4 regions of the Streptomyces sp. UC4497 genome follow, and region 4 is predicted to be linked to each of the others. Evidence: riboswitches for the same ligand, from Rfam matches in the RefSeq annotation. Region 4 holds a riboswitch; each other region holds the start of a gene.
What was found. A riboswitch is a leader RNA that binds a small molecule or an ion and turns the genes downstream of it on or off. The one in region 4 is predicted to bind cyclic di-AMP.
Positions count from the first base shown of each region.

Region 1 (4,198 bases), on a different contig from region 4:
GCGACTACGCGCGCCCGGCGCTCGCGTACGGCTCCCAGATCGCGGCGCCGATGTGGCTGCCCCCGGTGTACGCGGGCCCACTCGCGCAGGGCCCCGCGTACACACAGGGCCCCACGTACACGCAGGGCCCCGCGTACATCTACGACAACCCGTACCGCTACTGAGAGGCCGCGGTCAGCCGGTCGAGTTCCGCCTGCGTCAGCTCCACGTCCGCCACCGCGAGCAGCGCCGGGAGCTGCTCGACGATGCGCGCGGACGCGATCGGCGCCGCGACCGTGGGCTGCGCGGCGAGCCAGGCGAGGGCGACCGTGGCGATCTCGGCGTCGTGCGCCTGCGCGATCTCGTCGAGGGCGGTCAGGACCTTCTGGCCGCGCTCCGTCTCCAGGTACGCGCCGGCCTTCGCGGCGCGGGCGCTGTCCACCTGCTGCCCCGGCCGGTACTTGCCGGTCAGGAAGCCGGACGCGAGCGCGTAGTACGGCACGGCCCCGAGGCCCGCGCGGGCGGCGACGTCCTGCAGCTCACCCTCGTACGTGTCGCGCGAGACGAGGTTGTAGTGCGGCTGGAGCGCGACGTACCGGGCGAGGTTCTCGCGGTCGGAGAAGTCGAGGGAGGCCTGAAGGCGCTCGGCGGAGATGTTCGACGCGGCGATGTGCCGCACCTTGCCCGCCTTCACCAGCTCGTCGAGGGCGCCGATGATCTCCTCGACCGGCACCTCGGGCTTGTCGTAGTGCGTGTAGTACAGGTCGATGTGGTCGGTGCCCAGGCGCTTCAGGGAGGCGTCGGCCGCGGCCTTGATGTTGGCGGCGGACAGGCCCTGGAACTCGGGGTGCTGGCTGCCCTTGGTGGCGATGACGACGTCGTCGCGGCGGCCGCGCGAGGCCAGCCACTTGCCGATGACGGTCTCCGACTCACCGCCCCGGTTGCCGTCCACCCACGCCGAGTACACATCGGCGGTGTCGATGAAGTTGCCGCCCGCGGCGACGTACGCGTCGAGCACCTCGAAGGACGTGGCTTCGTCGGCGGTCCAGCCGAACACGTTGCCCCCGAGGGACAGCGGGAAGACCTCGAGGTCGGAGGTGCCGAGCTTGCGCAGAGAGCGAGAGGAAGTCATGCCCCTACTCAACACCCGTACGGAATACGGCATTCCTCGATCACACCGGAAATCGCCCCAAGAGCCCCAAGAATGGGCAAACCGGCAGCCCTGACGTCGGGGGGTGTGCGCCAGGACCGCCGGAGTTCAGTTGCTCAGGGGGTGAGGCCCTTGCCGCGCAGCCAGGACGCCGGGTCGACCCCGGTGGACTGCCCGTCGGGGTGGACCTCCAGGTGGAGGTGCGGCCCGGTGACATTGCCCGTGGCGCCCACACGGCCGATGACGTCACCCGTCGAGACCTTCTGGCCCGCGCTGACATTGAGCGAGGACTGGTGGCAGAACCACAGCTCGGTGCCGTCGTCGAGGGTGAGCACCGTGCGGTAGCCGTACGCGCCCGCCCAGCCGGCCTCGGTGACCGTGCCGGAGTGGATGGCGCGGATCGGGGTACCGGTGGAGGCGGCGAAGTCCAGGCCCGTGTGATAGCCGGAGGACCACATGGAGCCGGGCTGACCGAAGGTGCCGGAGAGCGTGTACGAGGCGACCGGGAGCTTGAAGCTCTTGGCGAGCTTGGCGAGGCGCTCTTCCTCGGCCTTGCGGCGGGCCTCCGCCTCGGCCTCCTTCTTCTCGGCGAGGGCCTTGGCCTTGGCCGCGTCCTGCTTGGCGGCGGCCTCGGCTGCCGCCTGCTTCGCGGCGGCCTCCTCGGCGGCCTGCTTCGCGGTGGCGTCGGCCGCGTCCTGCTGCGTCTCGGCCTGCTGCATGATGCGGGCCCGCAGCGCCTCGCCGGCGCCGGTCTGCCCGTCGGCGGCCTCGGCCTGGGTGACACCGGCGCCGCTCAGCGGGGAGGCCGTGGCGCCGGAGTCGGAATCGGAGTCCGAGCCGTCGGATATCAGCGAGCCCACGCCCGGCAGCGACTTGGCCTCGGGCAGCGAGTCCTTGACCGCCGACAGGTCGGGCATGGAGATGTGGACCGGCGGCTTGCCGCCCTGTGCGGTGGCGATGCCGCCCGCACCGACGGCGGCGACCACGCCGACGCCGAGAACAGTGGAGCTGCGAGCGAATCCACCACGGCGGCGGGCTACGCGATGCCTACCGCGGACGGGAGCGATGGACTCCTCGGTGGGGTTCCACTCCTCCCAGGTCTCCTGCTCGACGCCGAAGTCGTCTTCGGGGCCGTAGAAGAAGTCGGGGGCAGGCCGGTTCGACGCCACGGGGGCGCTCTCCTTTCCTTCCTTCTCGCCTACCGGGTTAGCTGACGGGTTCGGAGCAGGAAGGTCTCCTACGAACGCCTCCTTGGACAGGAAGAGCGTCCGATTCACCCCAAGTTGGTGGTTCCCCGGTTCCCTTGCGGGATTGAGCGTGTGCGCACGGAGCCATCTCTTGTGACGGCTGGGACGACCGCGCTGCGTTATCGAACGTTAATAGACAGCAGACAGTAATTCCAAGCGCTTCCCACTGATCGTTCACGACTCTGGCCAGGACTTATCGGGACATGAGCGGGTGGAATAGGGCGAGTTGATCGCACCTCTCAAACGTCCGCACAGCTGATGGTGCGTCAATTGTTATGCGGAGCGACGCCGTTCGACTACCTCTGGTAACAACGATCAAGGAACTCAGCCGCGCCGCACGGCGAGCAGCGCCATGTCGTCCTTCGTCCCGTCGCCGGTGTGCGCGCGCACCTCCACGGCGAGGGCCGCGAGGAGTTCCTCCGGCCCCGGGAAGACGCGTCCGGAGAGCCGGGCCGCCGGATCGTAGAAGCGGCCGCTCGGGTCGCGCGCCTCGGAGAGCCCGTCGGTGTAGAGCAACAGCGTGGCCGCGGACGGGAACGCCGCCTCGACGGCCCGGTCGGGCCAGCTGCCGAGTTCGCTCATGCCGAGCGGCAGCGCCGCCTGGCACGGATCGAGCGCGCGCACGGCGCCGTCGCCGAGCAGCAACAGCGGGCTGGGGTGGCCGCGGTTGAGGACGCGGACGAGCTCGACGCCGTGCGGGATCTCGACGAGCACCGCGGTGGTGAAGCCCTCGAAGTCGTCGATGCCGCTGCGCCGGGTGCCCTCGCGCGCCAGGGCCCGCTCGAGGCGCTGGGCGACCGCCTCCAGGGAACCCTCCTGCTCGGCCGCCTCCCGGAACGCGCCGATGACGACGGCGACCGCGGCGACCGCGCCCATGCCCTTGCCGCGCACGTCGCCGACGATGATCCGGATGCCGTGCGGGGTGTCCTGGACCGCGTACAGATCACCGCCGATGAACGCGTCGGCCTGCGCCGCCTCGTAGCGCGCCGCGATGACGAAGCCGCCGAGCCGCCCGGGGGGCCTGGGCAGTACGGCCAACTGCGCGGCCTGGGCGATCTCGCGGGCGGAGGCCAGCTCCTCGTAGCTGCGGCGCACGATCCGGTTGAGCAGACAGGCCAGCAGGCAGACGGTGGCCACGGTGACGATCTCGGTGACGAACACCGAGTCGAGGTGCTCCGTGAAGCGCAGGTGCACGGCGGTGATCGCGCCGATCGACACGACGCCGACCAGCATCGTCGCGCCGAGCGAGAAGAACGGGGCGGCCACCAGCGGTGCCGCACTGAATAAGGGGGCGCCCGGGAAGCCGCTGGGAGTGACGTACTCGTAGACCGCGCCGCCGATGACGAGCAGCAGGGGCAGCAGCCGCAGGAAGAGCCGGACCCTCACGTTCTCGGAGCCGTGCCGCTTCCGTCTCGCGCCGGTACCTCCTGTTCGCTTCCCCACCACTCGTCTCCTGCCGTTCCCTGCCAGCTTCCGGCGTCTCACCAAGAGTTCCTGCACGGGGACGCCGGGGCGAGCAGGAGTGGGCCGTACGGGTGGGGAAAGTGACGTGCGCAACACCGGCGGTACAGGGGCCACACGGGGCGCCACAGCGGCATCGCGGCACAAAGAAACCGAGGCCGGAATCTCGATGAGATTCCGGCCTCGGTCTTCAGTAGCGGGGACAGGATTTGAACCTGCGACCTCTGGGTTATGAGCCCAGCGAGCTACCGAGCTGCTCCACCCCGCGCCGTTGTGTTCACAACTCTACGCCATCAGGGGGAGTGAACGCGAATCGCTTCCCACGAGGCCCACGCGGCGGCTCACGCCACGGCTCACGCGG
Region 1 covers NZ_JBTYHB010000009.1:267,332-271,529, reverse strand. The annotation lists gene ACYSUO_RS15830 (PrsW family intramembrane metalloprotease) at 1-164, shown strand, start outside; gene ACYSUO_RS15825 (aldo/keto reductase) at 158-1,111, opposite strand; gene ACYSUO_RS15820 (M23 family metallopeptidase) at 1,246-2,298, opposite strand; cyclic di-AMP (ydaO/yuaA leader) riboswitch at 2,310-2,457, opposite strand; gene ACYSUO_RS15815 (PP2C family protein-serine/threonine phosphatase) at 2,701-3,819, opposite strand; tRNA gene ACYSUO_RS15810 (tRNA-Met) at 4,032-4,105, opposite strand; gene ACYSUO_RS15805 (alginate lyase family protein) at 4,191-4,198, opposite strand, start outside.
Region 1: another riboswitch for cyclic di-AMP. It lies ahead of ACYSUO_RS15820 (M23 family metallopeptidase); the one in region 4 lies ahead of ACYSUO_RS28505 (M23 family metallopeptidase).

Region 2 (4,198 bases), on a different contig from region 4:
GTCATGTACGTCCTGTACATTTTTAAAGAAGCAGGTCCTGAAGCAGCGTCTTGAGGAGGCACCATGACCCGTCCGTCCGGCCGCTATGTCCTGCCCGAGTTCACCGAGCGCACCAGTTCGGGGAGCCGCACCCTCGACCCGTATTCGAAGCTCCTGGAAGAGCGCATCGTCTTCCTCGGGACGCCGATCGACGACATCTCGGCGAACGATGTGATGGCGCAGTTCATGCACCTCGAGTACCAGGCGCCCGACCAGGACATCTCCCTGTACATCAACTCTCCGGGCGGCTCGTTCAGTGCGATGACCGCGCTCTACGACACGATGCGGTACGTCGACTGCGACGTGGCGACGACCTGCCTGGGGCAGTGCTCGTCCGTGGCCGCGGTGCTGCTCGCGGCGGGGACGCCGGGGAAGCGGATGACGCTGCCCGGCGCGCGCGTGGTGATCGACCAGCCCTCGCTGCCCGAGCCGGCCCAGGGGCAGCCGAGCGACCTGGAGATCTACGCGAGCGAACTGGTGCGCATGCGCGACCAGTTGGAGGAGCTGCTCGCCCTGCACAGTGGTCGCTCCAAGGAACAGGTCGGCGCCGACATCGAGCGGGACACCGTGCTGACGGCGCAACAGGCCCTGGAATACGGCCTGGTGGACCACGTCGTGGAGAACCGGACCGCCACACTGCGCTCCCCCGGCGCGAGGTGATCGGCCGATGTTCCCACCCGAACTTCCGCCGCTGCCCGCGATGACCCGCGCCGAGTGCGAGCTCGTGGACCGCTACCTGGAGGTGGTCGACCTCATCGCGCGCATCAACCCGGCCCGCGGCGACGACACCTACAGCGGGCTGCGCGCGGCGCAGGCGCTGGTGAGCCGGGCAGCGGAGCTGCGGGACGCGCTGAACCTGATGCACCAGCGGGGCGAGAGCCGGGTGCACGCGAGCACCCTGGCGCGGGCGCTGCGCGTCCTTGATGGGGAGCGGCGCACCAAGCGGGTCACCCTGCCGACAGAACCGATCAGTTGAAGTCGGGGACCGATCAGTAGAAGTCGAGGCCACTCACCGAGCATCCAGAACCGCTACGGCGCGATCCAAACGGCCCGAACGAGGTACCCCGTACGGCCTAGCATCCGGTCCTTTGATGAGCCCGGCAAAGTTGCGCACGAGCCGTAGGCGGCTGCCGGAATTCGGCGTTCCGTCGCTGGTGCGGGCCTCGTCGGGGCTCGTCGGGCCGGGGCGAAAGCCGCACCGTCCACCTGAATGGGTCAAGGGTGACGAGACTCACTTACCGCCGGTTCACCTCGGTTTTCACCTGTGTCGTGCGTGAAGATCCGTTGCGACGACAAGCCCCCGCCGCCGCGGCGGGGCGGTCCGCACGGACGCCGAGTCCTGCCGCCGTGCGGATGCCAGGTCGACAGGAGTGCATCGGCAGGAGTGGAGGACCCGAGCACGACGGGCCCCCGCCGCGCCTCGTCAGAGGCCGTCGGACGGTCCTTGGGGTGAAGCCGCAGCTTGCGGCCGGGCAACTTCGCCGGCCCGAACCCGACAGGTCATCCTTCACAGGCGGCTGACGAAGGGTTGCGCATGACTGCGCTGAATCGTGTTCCGTCGCTGCTGACCCGGGCGGGTACCGCTTCCGCCCTCTCCATCGCCGTCGCCGGCGCGGGGCTCATGGTCCCCGGCGCCGCTTCCGAGGCATCAGCGGCCACGGCATCCGTCAAGGCACTGCACATTGCCGCGTCCAAGAAGGGTGCACCGTACAAGTGGGGCGCCGCCGGACCGCACCGGTTCGACTGCTCGGGCCTCACGCTCTACTCGTTCAAGCGGGCGGGCAAGAAGCTGCCGCGCACGGCTGCCCAGCAGTACAACAGGACCAAGCACATCTCAAGGTCTCACCGCGCCCGTGGTGACCTGGTGTTCTTCCGCTCCGGCCGAAGCATCTACCACGTGGGCATCTACGCCGGTAAGGGCCGCATCTGGCACTCCCCGAAGACCGGCGCCGTGGTGCGTCTCGAGCGGATCTGGACGAACAGCGTGTCGTACGGCCGGGTGCGGTGATCCGCCGCGCTCGCGCTTGAGCGTCACGCGAGCGGATACTCGTAGGGGATGAACGACCGCAACGAGACGCCGTTGGAACGCGCCGATCGGAACTTCGGAGAACTCCTTCAGGAGCTCCGGGTCATCCAGACCGGCGTGCAGTTCCTGTTCGCGTTCTTGTTGACCCTGGCGTTCACGTCGCGCTTCCCCTCGCTCGACTCGGTGCAACGGGCCACGTACGTAACGACGTTGCTCCTCACGGTCATCGCGGCCGCGCTGTTCACGGCGCCGGCCGCGGTGCACCGGATGCTGTTCAGCATGGGTGCGAAACCGCAGATAGTGCGGGTGTCCTCGCGGCTCGCGGCGTACGGGATGGTGGCGCTCGTGCTCGCGCTGAGCGGGTCCGTGCTGCTCGTGGTCGACGTGACGACCGGCAGGGCCGGTGGGATCGCGGCGGGCGTGGGGACGTTCTTCGTCTGTACGGGCCTGTGGGGACTGCTGCCCTGGCTGTTGCGGCGGGCGGTCCTCAGGCGGGGCGGGTGACCGGAGCCACCCAGGGCAGCGTGATCAGCACCGTCTTGCCGCCCTCGGGGGTCGGTCGCACCGTCAGCGTGCCGCCGCACTCCGCGGTGAGGCAGCGGATGATCACCATGCCCCGGCCGTTGTCCTGCTGGACGGCCGCCGGCAGCCGCTTGGGGTAGCGGGGGTGACTGTCGGTGACGCCGATGCGCAGCTGCTCGTCGCGCTCCAGCTCCATGTCGACGGTGAACGTGGGCGACTGCCCGAGGGTGTGCTGCACCGCGTTCGTCGCGAGTTCGGACACGATCAGGCGGACGGTGTCCGCCGCGTCGGTCCCCGGCGCCATGCCCCACTCCCCGAGCACGGTGGCGACATACCTGCGGGCGGCCGAGACCGAGGCGGGATCGCTCGGCAGCGTGACGGATGCTTCCTGGTGGTCTGCCATGGCGACGTGTCCCTTTCCCGCCGAGGTGGCTCGTCCGGCCTCGCGGATCGCTCGCGCGCGGCCCCCGGCAACTGCTTCGCGCCAGATTGCCACTTGGACGTACCCCTGTGGTGCCGATCCCCCAAGATATGCATATATCTGTCGCTCGATGCGGTGAACTCTGCGACGGTGGACCGTATTTGGGCCGAGGTACGCTCCGTCCTCTACCGTCGGCTCAGACACGCGCCCCGTGCGGGCCGGGAGGGAGTCCGGCCGGGTGGCGCGAGGAGCCCCGAGGAGTCCTCCATGAAATACGGTCCCGCGGTACGCCGCCGCAAACTCGGTGCCGAATTGCGCACGCTGCGCGTCCAGGCCGGCCTCACGAGCGGGGAGGCGGCCAGGCTCGTCGGCTGGCACCAGTCAAAAGTGAGCAGGATCGAAACCGGACGCAGCGGCGTGAAGCCTTCGGACGTGCTGCGGCTGCTCGACGCCTTCGAGGCCCGTGATCCCCGACTGCGCGAACTGGTGGTCGCGTTGGCCGGCGGGGACGAGGCGGGCGGGCACCACTGGTGGCACGCGTACCGCGGTCTGCTGCCGCCCGCGTACCGCGATTTCATCAGCCTGGAGTCCCAGGCGTGCCGCATCAGGACCCTGGAGACGAGCGTCGTACCGGGGCTTCTGCAGACACCCGAGTACGCGCAGGCGGTGACACGTTCGGTCTTGAACGGGGCGCCGGACCAGCACATCAACGCGCTGGTGGAGGTGCGGATCGCGCGCCAGGAAGTGTTGCGCGCCGACCCGCCGCTGCGGCTCACCGCCGTGCTCGACGAGGCGGTGCTGCGCAGGGAGGTGGGCGGGAACGGTGTGCTGCGACGGCAGTTGGTGCATCTGGCCGAGGCGGCATCAATGCCGCATGTCCGGATCCATGTGCTTCCGTTCTCGTCGGGTGGCCATATCGGCTTGACGGGACCTTTCGTTGTGTTCTCTTTTCCGAACACATCTGATCTGGATGTGGTTGTTCTCGACCATTTGACGAGTAGCCTCTACCTCGAGCGGAAAGAAGACCTCAAGGCGTACACCGACGCCTTCGACGCTCTTCTGCTCCATGCCAGGTCACCCGAGGATTCACTGGAATTCATCGCGGAGATTGCCGGGTAAGCGAGGACGCCGACACCTCGTCGTGCGCCGGCACCGCGTGAGGAGGCATCATGGCCATTGCCCGCAGCACG
Region 2 covers NZ_JBTYHB010000005.1:175,342-179,539, forward strand. The annotation lists gene ACYSUO_RS09645 (ATP-dependent Clp protease proteolytic subunit) at 64-699, shown strand; gene ACYSUO_RS09650 (hypothetical protein) at 707-1,015, shown strand; cyclic di-AMP (ydaO/yuaA leader) riboswitch at 1,441-1,570, shown strand; gene ACYSUO_RS09655 (C40 family peptidase) at 1,574-2,047, shown strand; gene ACYSUO_RS09660 (DUF6328 family protein) at 2,096-2,569, shown strand; gene ACYSUO_RS09665 (ATP-binding protein) at 2,553-2,990, opposite strand; gene ACYSUO_RS09670 (helix-turn-helix domain-containing protein) at 3,276-4,127, shown strand; gene ACYSUO_RS09675 (DUF397 domain-containing protein) at 4,178-4,198, shown strand, end outside.
Region 2: another riboswitch for cyclic di-AMP. It lies ahead of ACYSUO_RS09655 (C40 family peptidase); the one in region 4 lies ahead of ACYSUO_RS28505 (M23 family metallopeptidase).

Region 3 (4,198 bases), on a different contig from region 4:
TGCGGATCGTGGCGCCGCGGAAGGCGTAGATCGACTGGTCCGCGTCACCCACGACGCACAGCTCGCCCGGGTCCGCGTCCTCGCCCTCGGTGGGGCCGACCAGCTCGCGCACCAGCGCGTACTGCGCGTGGTTCGTGTCCTGGTACTCGTCGACGAGGACATGGCGGAAGCGGCGGCGGTAGTGCTCGGCGACGTCCGGGAACGCGCGCAGCATGTTCACCGTCGTCATGATCAGGTCGTCGAAGTCCAGCGCGTTCGCCTCGCGCAGGCGGGCCTGGTACATCGCGTAGGCCTGGGCGAGGGTCTTCTCGAAGCCGTCGGCCGCGGTCGCCGCGAAGTCCTCCTCGTCGATCAGCTCGTTCTTGAGGTTGCTGATCTTGGCGCTGAAGGACTTCGGCGGGAACTTCTTCGGGTCCAGGTCGAGGTCGCGGCAGACGAGCGCCATGAGCCGCTTGCTGTCGGCGGCGTCGTAGATCGAGAAGGAGGACGTGAAGCCCAGCTTCTTGCTCTCCCGGCGCAGTATGCGGACGCAGGCGCTGTGGAAGGTCGAGACCCACATCGCGTTCGCGCGCGGGCCCACCAGGTCCTCGACGCGCTCCTTCATCTCGCCCGCGGCCTTGTTCGTGAACGTGATCGCGAGGATCTGGCCGGGGTGCACTCCGCGCTCGGCGAGCAGGTACGCGATGCGGTGCGTGAGGACGCGGGTCTTGCCGGATCCGGCGCCCGCGACGATGAGCAGCGGGGTCCCGCCGTGCACGACGGCCGCCTGCTGGTTCTCGTTCAGCCCCTCCAGGAGGGTGGCCGCGCTCAGGACGGGGCGCGGGGCGCCGTCCCGGTAGTGCGTGTCCCTGTCTTCGGGCGCGCCGAGCTGCCCGCCGAACAGGTCGTCCGGCATCGGCTCCGGGGCCCCGTCGTCGTACTCGGGGTCCGGGGGCGGGGGCGGGGGCTCCTCCGCACCGTTCTTCTGGAGGCCGGTCAGGAAGCTGTCGTCAAAGAGGCTGCTCATCGCTCTACGAGTCTAGGCCGCCCCACTGACAACCCGTGGCTGCCTTCAAAACTCCGAGGAACTCCCAGGAACTCCACCGAGCCCCAGGGCCCGCCGTGGGGCAGATCACGAAAATGTATCGGGCATATCGAACATCAACCTTCACAGCAGCCACACGAGTTGGCTACGGTGCAGCCGGGCAGCCCGTCCCCCCGCCCGCGGATGTCGCGGCGAACGGGCAGCCCCCGCTGAGTTCCGTACGCCGTGAGGCAGGGAACCGGGGACCCAACCGACCTTGGGGTGAATCGGCCGACGGCCCAGCAGGACAGGGCAGCCGACCGTAGGGCAGCCTTCCGCGTACGACGCCCGAACCCGACAGCTAACCCGGTAGGCGGAGGACGGAAGGAGTCGCCTGCCTTGGCGTCGCACCGCAAGCCCCGCAGCCGTTCCCGGATGACCGGCGGCCTTCGCACGACCCCCGCGGTCGGCATCACCACCGCCGCCCTCACCTCCGTGGCCCTGCTCTCGCAGACGGCACAGGCCGCACCCGAGCAGCCGTCGTCCAAGCCGCGCCTCGAAGAGGTCCAGCAGAAGGTCGACACCCTGTACCGGCAGGCCGAGGTCGCCACCCAGAAGTACAACGGGGCGAAGGAGCGGACCGACTCCAAGAAGCAGCAGGTCGACAAGCTCCTCGACGAGGTCGCCCAGCGCACCGACGAGATGAACACGGCCCGCCAGAAGCTCGGCAGGTACGCCGCCGAGCAGTACCGCTCGGGCGCGATCAGCGACACCGCGACCATGTTCCTCGCGGACGACCCGGAGGACTACTTCTCGCAGCGCCAGCTGATGAACCGGCTCACGGACGAGCAGAAGAAGTCGGTCGACGACTACCAGGCGCAGGCGCGCGAGACCGCGAAGAAGCGCACCGAGGCGCAGTCGAGCCTCCAGGACCTCAGCGAGTCGCAGACCGAGCTGAGGTCGACGAAGGAGACCGTCCAGACGAAGCTCTCCGACGCGCGCAAGCTGCTGGCCGAGCTGACCGCCAAGGAGAAGGCGCGGCTCGCGGCGATCCAGAAGGCCAAGGAGGAGGCGGCCCGCAAGAAGGCCGCCGAGCTGGCCGCCCAGCAGAAGGCCGCGGAGGCGAAGCGGAAGGCGGCCGAGGAGGCCGCGCAGAAGGAGCAGGAGTCGTCCGGCTCCACGGGCTCGGGCTCCTCGGGCTCCTCCGGCTCCGGTTCCTCCTCCTCGGACGCCTCGTACGCCACGAAGGCCGCGCAGGCGCTCGCGTTCGCCAAGGCGCAGGAGGGCAAGCCGTACGTGTGGGGCGCCACGGGCCCGGACTCGTACGACTGCTCGGGCCTGACGCAGGCCGCGTGGAAGTCCGCGGGGATCTCGCTGCCGCGGACGACCTGGGACCAGGTCGAGGTCGGCAAGACGGTGCCGCTCTCCGACATCCAACCCGGTGACCTGGTGTTCTTCTACGACGACATCAGCCACGTGGGCCTCTACATGGGCGACGGCATGATGGTCCACGCGCCGAAGCCGGGCGCGGTCGTGCGCGAGGAGTCGATCTACTACGACGGCACGTCGTCGATCCACAGCGTGGTGCGGCCGGCCTGACCCCACGCAGAAGGGCCCGGCAGGTGTCGTACCTGCCGGGCCCTTCTGTACGTCCTGGGACGCGGTCGCTCAGGTCCAGAGCACCGCGATGAAGATGTTGACGACGGTGAGCGCGCCGACCGTGATGAAGAGGCCCTTCTCCGCCTTCTCCTCGTCCCGCTTCACGTAGACGATGCCGAGGATCACGATCAGGAGCGCGAGCTTCACGCCGATCTTGATGTTGTTCACGGTGCTGCCGTCGGCCTGGTTGAGGCCGACAAGGGCGACGCCGGTCACCAGCATGGTCAGGGCGCCGTGCAGCATCGCCTTGTTGAAGCGGGCCGCGCCCTCCTTCATCGCCGACATCTGCGTGAGGAAGCCGCCGAGCAGCGAGGCGATGCCGATGATGTGCAGGCCGACGAAGAGGTGGATGAGTACGTCCATGGTTCGGAGCCTAACCGGACGCCCATGGCCCACTACGGGCACCCCTTTGCCACTCTGTTATCACTCTCCGCCACCATCCGTAACAAACAGACCAGTTGCGAACAATCCGGCACCAACCCGTTACGCAGAGGTTTAGCGTCCTTCCTCAGGTGACCGGCTCCCCACCGCCGCCCGGGCCAGGGGCGGCAGTCGGACACCCCGCCGAGAAAGGTCCGGCGGCGGCCCGCTCCCCTGTGCGGGCCGCCGCCGGACGCGCGACCGGGGGCCGTGCGGTTCGTACGGCGCCCAGAGGAGGACCTTGTGCCGGCAGCGCATCGAAAGCCCCGACCGCGTTCGCTCCGCGGTGGGGGCACGGCCCGCACCGCGGCCACGCTCGCCCTCGCTTCCGCGGCCACCGTCACCGCCCTCGACGGCGGGGCGGCGCACGCGGAGCCCGAGTTCGGCCCGGACCAGGTGCGGGCCAAGGTCGACAAGCTGTACCAGGAGGCGGAGGTCGCCACCCAGAAGTACAACGGGGCGAAGGAGAAGGCGGACGGGGCGCGGAAGAAGGTGGACGCCCTCCAGGACGAGGCGTCCCGGCGCACCGAATCCCTCAACTCCGAGCGCGAGAAGCTGGGTTCGGTCGCGGCCTCGCAGTACCGCACGGGAGGCGTGGACCCGTCGGTCCAGCTGCTCCTCTCCTCCTCCCCCGACGCCTACCTCGACAAGGCGTCCCTCACGGAGCGCGTCGGCGCGCGGCAGGCCGCCGCGGTCACCCGCGTCCAGGGTGAACTCCGCGAGATCGACCAGCTGCGCGGCGACGCCGACGACACGCTCTCCGAACTCCGCGCCAAAAAGGCCGAGTTGGAGGACAACAAGAAGAAGGTGAAGCGAAAACTCGCGGAGGCCCGGCGCCTCCTCGACCGCCTCACCCCTGACGAGCGCACCGCCACCCCCGCGACGAGCGAACGCTCCTCCCGCTCGACGGAACGCGCCGACCTCTCCCAGGCCCCCAACTCCCGCGCCAAGGAGGCCATCTCCTTCGCGTACGGCGCACTGGGCAGCCCCTACGTATGGGGCGCCACCGGACCCGACGCCTTCGACTGCTCGGGCCTGACGCAGGCCGCGTACAAGGCGGCCGGGGTCTCACTCCCCCGCACGACGTACTCCCAGATCGACGCGGGCCCGCGCATC
Region 3 covers NZ_JBTYHB010000011.1:160,537-164,734, reverse strand. The annotation lists gene pcrA (DNA helicase PcrA) at 1-1,006, opposite strand, end outside; cyclic di-AMP (ydaO/yuaA leader) riboswitch at 1,236-1,394, shown strand; gene ACYSUO_RS17945 (C40 family peptidase) at 1,403-2,602, shown strand; gene ACYSUO_RS17940 (hypothetical protein) at 2,672-3,025, opposite strand; gene ACYSUO_RS17935 (C40 family peptidase) at 3,326-4,198, shown strand, end outside.
Region 3: another riboswitch for cyclic di-AMP. It lies ahead of ACYSUO_RS17945 (C40 family peptidase); the one in region 4 lies ahead of ACYSUO_RS28505 (M23 family metallopeptidase).

Region 4 (4,198 bases):
GCTGCCGGAGGCCTGTGCGAGCGTCTCGTGGAACCAGCTGCCGAGGGAGCGCAGATCCTCGCTCTGGCCCCGCCGGGAGCGCTCCTGCCCCAGCCTGACCAGGCCACGCAGCACTTTGAGGTGGGCCTCGGTGCGGCGCTGCGCGGCGCGGGCGGCGCCCATGGGTTCGAGCAGCATGCGGATCTCCAGGAGGTCGGCCGCCTCCCGCTCGGTGGGTTCGGCCACGCACGCGCCCGCGTGCCTGCGCGTGACGACGAACCCCTCCGCCTCCAGGGTGCGCAGCGCCTCGCGGACGGGCACGCGCGAGACCCCGTAGCGACGCGCGAGCAGTTCCTCGGTGAGCCTGCCGCCGCGCTCGTAGACGCCGGCGACGATGTCGTCGCGGATCGCTGTGCATACCGACTGCGCGGGAATGCGCATGACTCGACCTCCGCCTCAATGCCCGCGATACGCGGCCGATTGACGCCCGGTCAAGCGCGAATGACACGTGGCCGGAACGTTTACCCGGAGACTCTATTCCACCGGAGTTGAATTTCCGACGAGGGAACTGAATCCAGGGATATTTTTTGGACAGTGCGGACCCGCGCACGCGAAAGCCCCGGCTCGGTGAGCCGGGGCTTTCGTGGAGTGTGCCTGACGGGTCAGACGTTCACACCGTGCTGGCGCAGGTACGCGACGGGGTCGATGTCCGAGCCGTAGTCGGGGCCGGTGCGGGCCTCGAAGTGGAGGTGCGGGCCCGTGACGTTGCCGGTGGCCCCGGAGAGGCCTATCTGCTGGCCGGGGGTGACGTCCTGGCCGACGGAGACGCCGATCGAGGACAGGTGACCGTACTGGGTGTACGTACCGTCCTTCATCTTGATCACGACGTTGTTGCCGTACGAGCCGCCCCAGCCGGCCTCGACGACGGTGCCCATGCCGACCGCGTGCACCGAAGTGCCGCTGGAGGCGTGGAAGTCGATGCCGGTGTGGCTGCCGGAGGACCACAGTCCGCTGCCGGCCTGGTAGGCGGTGGAGACGTACGAGCCGGAGATCGGCGACACGAAGCTGTTCAGGCGCTTGCGCTCGGCCTCGCGGGCGGCGCGCTCCTTGGCCTCGCGCTCCTTCTCGGCCTTCTCGGCGGCCCGCTTCTTGGCCTCCGCCTCGGCCTTGCGCTTGGCCTCCTCGGCCTTCTTCTTGGCCTCGGCCTCGGCCTTCGCCTTGGCGGCGGCCTTCTGCTGCGCGGTGGCCTGCGCGTCGATCTGCTCGGCCAGGGAGTCGCCGATGGCGACGGCCTGCGTGAGGCCATCGTGCGGGGCTGCCGCGGCGTCGGCGGCGAGGGCGGGGGCGGCGAGGCCGCCCACCACGCCCGTCGTGGTGATCGCGGCGACGCCGGCGACCTGAGCGGTGGTACGCGTCAGGCGGCTGGGACGGCGGTGCTTCCCGGTGGCACGGGTGAACGCCATGAAGTGGCTGGTCCTTTCCTTCCTTCTCGCCTACCGGGTTAGCTGACGGGTTCGGAGCAGGAAGGTCTCCTACAGGCCCCCTCCCCTTACGAGAAGAGCGCCCGATTCACCCCAGGGACTTCGGTGGGTCCCCGGCTCCCCTGGCTCGCACCATGGGGACTCGGCGATGACTGTCCGGTGTCGCGGGCGCGACGTACGTCTGGCGGACAGCCGGAGGGAACGCTAAGCGGGCCGTCTTTGGATCGACAAACAGAACCCGGCTTTTGTAGTGCACGCCACAGGGCAGACAGGCAACCACCACATCAATTCGGACATTTGCGCGCGTGTGGTGATTGAAGATGATCGTGACCGACGCCACGAAGCCCCGGCGGCCGATGCCGGCGCCGGGGCTTCGTGGTGTGTCGCGGAAGACGGACTCAGCTCTCGACCACCGTGACTTCGCCGATGCCGAGCGCCTTGACCGGCTCCTCGATCTGCGCGGCGTCACCCACCAGGATCGTCACCAGGCGGTCCGCCGGGAACGCGCTCACGACGGCGGCCGTGGCCTCCACGGTGCCCGTGGCGGCCAGTTGCCGGTACACCTGCGCCTGGAAGTCGTCCGGCAGGTGCTGCTCGACCTGGTCGGCGAGGGTGCTCGCGACGGCCGCCGCGGTCTCGAACTTGAGCGGGGCCACACCCACCAAGTTCTGTACGGCGGTGTCCCGTTCGGCATCCGTGAGCCCCTCGGCCGCCAGCGTGCGCAGGACCTTCCACAGGTCGTCGAGCGCGGGCCCGGTGTTCGGAGTGTCCACCGAGCCGCTGATGGCGAGCATCGCGGCGCCGCTGCCGTCGGGCGCGGAGCGCAGCACCTGGGCGAAGGAGCGCACTCCGTAGGTGTAGCCCTTCTCCTCGCGCAGGACGCGGTCCAGGCGCGACGTGAGGGTGCCGCCCAGGCAGTACGTGCCGAGGACCTGCGCGGCCCACACACGGTCGTGCTTGTCCGGCCCGACCCGGCCCATGAGCAACTGCGTCTGCACGGCGCCCGGGCGGTTCACGATGACCACACGGCCCGTGTCGTCGGCGACGACCGGCGGCACGGGGCGCGGCTCGGCGGTGTCGCCGGTCCAGGCGCCGAGCGTGTCGGCGAGGAGGGCGTCCAGGTCGATGCCCGTCAGATCGCCCACGACGACAGCCGTGGCGGTGGCGGGGCGTACGTGCCGGTCGTAGAAGGCGCGCACGGCCGCCGCGTCGATGGCGGAGACGGTCTCCTCGGTGCCTTGGCGCGGGCGCGACACGCGCGCGTCGGCCGGGAAGAGCTGCTTGGAGAGCTCCTTGGCGGCACGCCGGGCCGGATTCGCGGCCTCGTGCGGGATCTCGTCCAGGCGGTTGCGGACGAGGCGCTCGATCTCGCTGTCGTCGAAGGCGGGGGCCCGCAGGGCGTCGGCCAGGAGGGCGAGGCCCTTGGAGAGGCGGGAGGCCGGCACTTCGAGGGAGGCACGGACGCCGGGGTGGTCGGCGTGCGCGTCCATCGTGGCGCCGCAGCGCTCCAGCTCGGCGGCGAACTCCTCGGCGGAGTGCTTGTCGGTGCCTTCGTTGAAGGCACGCGCCATGATCGTCGCGACGCCGTCGAGCCCCTTCGGTTCGGCGTCCAGCGGCGCGTCCAGGTGCACCTCAACGGCGATGACCTGCTGTCCCGGCCGGTGGCAGCGCAGCACCGTCAGGCCGTTGGGGAGCGCGCCGCGCTCCGGGGCCGGGAACGCCCAGGGCTTGGGCTCGCCCGCCTGCGGCCGCGGGTGGAAGTCCATGTTCGCGAGCTGCTCGGTCACTGGCCCGCCTCCTCGGCGATCTCGGCGTTCTCGGTGTCGGCGGGCGCGGTCGGCTCGTACACGAGGGACGCGCGGTTGTCGGGACGCAGGCGCGCCTTGGCGATCTCCTGGACCTCCTCGGCGGTCACGTCCAGGACACGCCCCACGGCGGTCAGGGCGAGCTGCGGGTCGCCGAACAGGACGGCGTAGCGGCACAGCTCGTCGGCGCGCCCGGAGACCGTGCCCAGGCGGTCCAGCCACTCGCGCTCCAACTGGGCCTGGGCGCGCTCCATTTCCTCGGGGCTCGGGCCCTCCTCGGCGAACCGGGCGAGCTCCTCGTCGACGGCGGCCTCGATGACCGGCACCTCGACGTCTCCGGAGGTCTTCACGTCCAGCCAGCCCAGGGAGGGCGCTCCGGCGAGGCGCAGCAGGCCGAAACCGGCCGCCACGGCGGTGCGGTCACGGCGTACGAGCCGGTTGTACAGGCGCGAGGACTCGCCGCCGCCAAGGACGGTGAGGGCGAGGTCGGCGGCGTCGCACGCGCGCGTGCCGTCCTGCGGGAGCCGGTAGGCCGACATCAGGGCGCGCGCCGGGACCTCCTCCTCGACGACCTCGCGCTGCTGCTCGCCGATGGCCTCCGGGAGGGCACCGTCGCGCGGGGCGGGCTTGCCGTCGTGGCCGGGGATGGAGCCGAAGTAGCGCTCGACCCAGGCCAGCGTCCGCTCCGGGTCGATGTCGCCGACGATCGACAGCACCGCATTGTTGGGCGCGTAGTAGGTGCGGAAGAAGTTCCGCGCGTCTTCGAGGGTGGCCGCGTCCAGGTCGGCCATGGAGCCGATGGGCGTGTGGTGGTACGGGTGCCCCTCGGGGTACATGAGAGCGGTCAGCTTCTCGAACGCCGTGCCGTAGGGCACGTTGTCGTAGCGCTGACGCCGCTCGTTCTTCACGACGTCCCGCTGGTTCTCCATCGAC
Region 4 covers NZ_JBTYHB010000024.1:114,717-118,914, reverse strand. The annotation lists gene ACYSUO_RS28510 (GntR family transcriptional regulator) at 1-420, opposite strand, end outside; gene ACYSUO_RS28505 (M23 family metallopeptidase) at 642-1,442, opposite strand; cyclic di-AMP (ydaO/yuaA leader) riboswitch at 1,455-1,618, opposite strand; gene ACYSUO_RS28500 (M16 family metallopeptidase) at 1,859-3,226, opposite strand; gene ACYSUO_RS28495 (M16 family metallopeptidase) at 3,244-4,198, opposite strand, start outside.